2 regions of the Planctobacterium sp. R6 genome follow, and region 2 is predicted to be linked to the other one. Evidence: predicted binding sites of a transcription regulator. Region 2 holds the regulator's gene; the other holds the start of a gene.

Region 1 (2,402 bases), on a different contig from region 2:
GTCATCGGCATTTTCAGCCACATCAATAATTGAGCGCACAAAGTTACACATGTGCGCCAGATCCCTGTGCACAGAGCGTTTACTTTGCTCAAACAGTTCTTTGCAACATTGTTTGGCGAATTCATAATCCTGATTGATACGACCAATGGCCGCACCTAAATACTGGCGGTTAATAGAGTAGGGAGACATATCTAAAGCGAGCCGTATCTGGGCCATGGCATCGGTGTATCTTTCCAGCGCCATATAACTTTGCGCCAGAATATCATGCCCCTCAAGGGCTAAAAGTCTGGCTGACACTATTTGTCTGGCCAGTTTAATGCTTTCTTCATAGTCACCCATTAATAATTTGGTTCTGGCCATGGCGACTTGTGCCCAGGGCAGGTTTTTCTGTTCCAATACTTCCTGTAACAGTTGGTGGGCGGCATCAAAGTCATCGACTCGCCAGTATAATTCAGTCATCAATAATATGATGCTCTGGCGGTATTTTGTGGCGGTTTCTAACAAGGTTTTGCAGGCTACAATGGCACCTTCCCAGTTTTGTTTGTGAACTTCCAGGTGGATACTGCGCAGGGCCTGTTTTTTTTCGAAAGCTTTAGCCAGCCTGTTAAGGAGTTGTGCCTGAGAAAAGGGTTTGATGATGTAATCGTCCGGGTTGCGCTCTATACTGCCCAGCACTATCGGACGGTGGCTGTCGCCACTTACCATCATATAGACGGTGTCGGCACGGGTGAGTTTTTGAATTCTGAGTTGTTCAATTAACTGGTAACCATTCTTTTTGTTGGTGCCCAGGTGCAGATCTGCGATGACAACATCAAACTTTTCCTTTTTGCAGTCTGCGATTGCCCCCTCTGCGCTTTGCACGATCCGCAAGGAGCGCACACCCAATTTAGAGATAATCCCCTTTAACATGAGCAAAAAAGGTCGTTGGTCGTCAACGATAATAACTCTCTTGTCTGTCAGATTTAATTTGGGCATTACAAGCGAAAGTGCTAATTCAGAATGTAGTCCTTAAAAATGAATGAGAACTGCGTCAAAAGCAAGGAAAACCACCAATGTTGTTGTTTTTTCGGGCAATTATTCAAAAATAAGGCGTGAGCACCAGTTAACTGCCGGGTTTGTATTCCGATGTGCTAAGTGGGCAAATCTGTGTGTGATATCAGACAATTAAGATAAAGGTGGTGGAGGGGGCTGGATTCGAACCAGCGAAGGCGGAGCCGTCAGATTTACAGTCTGATCCCTTTGGCCACTCGGGAACCCCTCCAAAAGAGCGGCGTATATTAGCAGAAAAATTGCTGCTGTAAACATTTCGTCATAATAAGTTTTGTTTTTAAAGATTTATCCCTATTTTGCCGATAACAAGGCGTTGAAGAGTTTCAGTTTTGTGTGATGGACAATAACCAAAAAACAACCGTAAATCCGGAAATCAGGCAGACCGAGTTTAAGACCGGACTTGGCCGGGCGCTGCGTCACGGATCGCAAAGTGACTTTGCCTTGTTACTGTCCATGATGCAGCAGGATATAACGCAAAGACTGAAAGTCGAAGGGGAGACGGAAGACAAGCCGGTAGGCTTAATCCCAATAGAAAAATTTAATTTCTATCCCGAAGTTCCGCTCAAAACAGAGAAACAACACTATTTATGGCAACAGGAGTTTGCAGGGGCTATTCAGCGCAACGACCTACCTTCGGCAAAGTTGCTGGCCTATATGCATCCCACGCCTTTATCCCTGTATAACGATGTTAAACGAATCCCGGATGATGTAACGTCAAACTGCGATATGTTTACACAACTGAAAATAAAAGGATTGCAGAGTGAAAATATACAGGTAGATGAAACACTACTTTACGATACGGTTAGAGAAGTCAGGGAGAAAGGACTCGATTAGCTCAACTGACTTTATTCAGACAACACTGTTTGAACTTTTTCCCGCTGGTGCAGGGACAGGGCGCATTTCTGGATAATTTAATCTTGCCTGAGTCACTTTGCATCTGGCCGGTTGTATATTTCCACTGACTGTCCTGCAACTCAAAATCAGAAATCTCGTGCATTTGGTATACCGTGCCTGCCTCATTATAAAATGCGATAAATTCTACCTGGGCGAAGTTGTCTGATATCGCTGTAAAGTTAAGCACCTTTAAGCCAATCCAATGGGTGTTTTCGGCGGCACTACTGAGGCCCTCAATGTTCAACTTTATGCGTTGCTCGTTACCGTAGGTTTCCAGAATATACTGGTAGTTTTTAGTGCAATAAGCTGAAAACCGGGAGCGCATCAACTGTTCAGCATTTTGTGGCGTTCGTTTTCCGTTGAGGAATGGTCCACAACACAACTCAATTTTTTCCCCACTACAACAGAAACAGTTTTGCATTGATATATCCGGCAATTTAAATCAATGCAGTGTCTCA
Region 2 (2,402 bases):
TTGTCACCCACCGAGCATGCTGGTCTAATTCGGGCATTTAGTGAGTTAAAAATTCCAATTGATGTACTGCTGGTCGATACGGCCGCAGGTATCTCTGATATGGTGTTGAGTTTTTCCCGTGCCTCGCAAGATATTATGATGGTGGTCTGTAACGAACCCACCTCCCTGACAGATGCATACGCTCTGATGAAAATACTGAACCGCGATCACGGTGTCTTTAAATTTAAGATCGTGGCTAATATGGTCAGAAATGCCAGAGAAGGTCAGGAACTTTACGCTAAACTGTCAAAAGTGACTAACCGATTCCTTGACGTCGCGCTGGAACTGGTGGCTACCGTACCTTATGATGAAAACATCCGGAAGGCAGTGCGCAAGCAAAAAGCCATTGTTGACGTATTTCCCGGATCACCGGCAGCGCTTGCAATCACCCACCTGGCTAAGCAGGCGCTTTCCTGGCCGATCCCGGCGCAACCTGGTGGTCATCTGGAATTTTTTATTGAACAACTGGTCAAACGGCAGGCAGCGAGTAATCAGGCGTGAACAGCAAAGCAAACGCTTACAAACAACATGATGACAAAAGGTTACTTGTCGAAAAACATGCACCTTTAGTTAAGCGTATTGCTCATCACCTTATGGCCCGACTTCCCGCCAGTGTTCTGGTCGAAGATTTAATACAAGCCGGTATGATTGGTTTGTTAGAAGCATCGCGAAATTTTGACGGTACCAAAGGGGCCAGTTTTGAAACTTTTGCCGGCATCAGGATCCGTGGCGCAATGCTGGATGAAATTCGCAAAGGCGACTGGACACCCCGCTCGGTACACAAAAACGGTCGTGCTATCGCTGAAGCCATCAGTGAAGTCGAACGCGAAATTGGCGGTGACGCCAAAGATGTTGACGTTGCTGAAAAAATGCAGGTGTCACTGGCGGATTACCATCAGATGTTGTCCGAGGTAAATGCCGGTAAGATAATTGGCATAGAAGATTTAGGTGTTACCGAAGACGTACTGACCACCGATAAGAACAAAGGGGAAAATACTCCCTTTGACGACCTGATGGAAGGTTCCTTCCAAAAGGCACTGGCAAATGCAATCACAACTTTGCCAGAACGTGAGGCAATTGTTTTGTCTCTGTACTATGATGAAGAACTGAATTTAAGAGAAATTGGTGAAGTGCTGGATGTTAGTGAATCCAGAGTGAGCCAAATTCATAGTCAGGCTATGCTTAGATTGAAGTCCAGAATGCAGGCATGGCAAGCTGGATAGCGTATAATAATAAAATTTGATTGAATCCTCACTGGAGGCGGTTTTGGATAAAAACATGAAAATTCTCGTTGTTGATGACTTTTCTACAATGAGACGAATCATCAAAAACTTGTTGAAAGATCTCGGCTTTACCAATGTCCAGGAAGCTGATGATGGCAGCACGGCTTTGCCAATGCTACAACAAGGTGATTTTGATTTTGTAGTCACCGACTGGAATATGCCAGGCATGCAAGGTATCGATTTGTTGAGAGCAATTCGGGCCGATGACAAGCTGAAGCACACACCGGTATTGATGGTTACTGCCGAAGCGAAGAAAGAACAAATTGTTGCTGCTGCCCAGGCCGGTGTAAATGGTTATGTTGTTAAGCCGTTTACCGCTGCTACGCTAAAAGAGAAGCTCGACAAAATTTTTGAGCGTCTTGGTTAGTTCAGGACAGTCCTGAGATAAAACGGAGCTGAAATGACTAATGAGAAAAGCTCTCCCATTTCGCTTGAAGATGCTAAGCAGTTAGTTGCATTTTTAGAGCAAGGGGATGATGAGGCCGCCAGGGCCTTACTTGAAGCCAGCAAAATCCAGGATTCCATGGAGTTATTTGCTGAGGTGGGTAAATTGACCCGCCAACTTCACGATTCATTGAATACCTTTAACATTGATTCGCGAATCGTTGATCTCGCAAACGAAGACATCCCGGATGCACAAACTCGCTTGAATTACGTTATCGAAACGACAGAGCAGGCTGCAAACAGAACCATGGATGCAGTTGAAAGTAGTATGCCGATAGCCGAAAAGATCAATTCAAGCATCAGCCATATTCTGCCTGAGTGGAAAAAACTCATGACCCGCCAGCTGGAACTCGGTGAATTTAAGTCACTTTGCCATGAACTTGACGGTTTTTTGGAACAAGCCAGTAAAGATTCTTCGCAATTGAACGATTTATTAACTGAGGTTCTGATGGCGCAAGGGTATCAGGATCTGACCGGGCAGGTTATTCGGCGCGTAATTCAACTTGTAAAAGAAGTTGAAGACAGTCTCGTTAACATGCTCACTGTGTTTGGTGAACCTGAAACCGAGCTTAAAAAAGTCGTCGGCAAAGTAGAAAAATCGAAGAAGGCAGATGCAAGTGAAGCAGAAGGCCCGAT

Evidence for each region. The regulator FliA, encoded in region 2, starts transcription of late flagellar genes. The targets are predictions, from matches to a motif close to CTAAAGNTNNNNNNNNNNNNGCCGATA.
Region 1: the regulator FliA is predicted to act here: its motif matches at 1,329-1,355, upstream of AC0J20_RS13920 (VC2046/SO_2500 family protein).

Annotation. Positions count from the first base shown of each region.
Region 1 is NZ_JBVTQY010000021.1:42,165-44,566, reverse strand. It holds gene AC0J20_RS13930 (response regulator) at 1-975, opposite strand, end outside; tRNA gene AC0J20_RS13925 (tRNA-Tyr) at 1,177-1,261, opposite strand; gene AC0J20_RS13920 (VC2046/SO_2500 family protein) at 1,387-1,884, shown strand; gene AC0J20_RS13915 (YchJ family protein) at 1,886-2,365, opposite strand; gene AC0J20_RS13910 (hypothetical protein) at 2,387-2,402, opposite strand, start outside.
Region 2 is NZ_JBVTQY010000001.1:234,071-236,472, forward strand. It holds gene AC0J20_RS01040 (MinD/ParA family protein) at 1-540, shown strand, start outside; gene AC0J20_RS01045 (RNA polymerase sigma factor FliA) at 537-1,262, shown strand; gene cheY (chemotaxis response regulator CheY) at 1,306-1,689, shown strand; gene AC0J20_RS01055 (protein phosphatase CheZ) at 1,723-2,402, shown strand, end outside.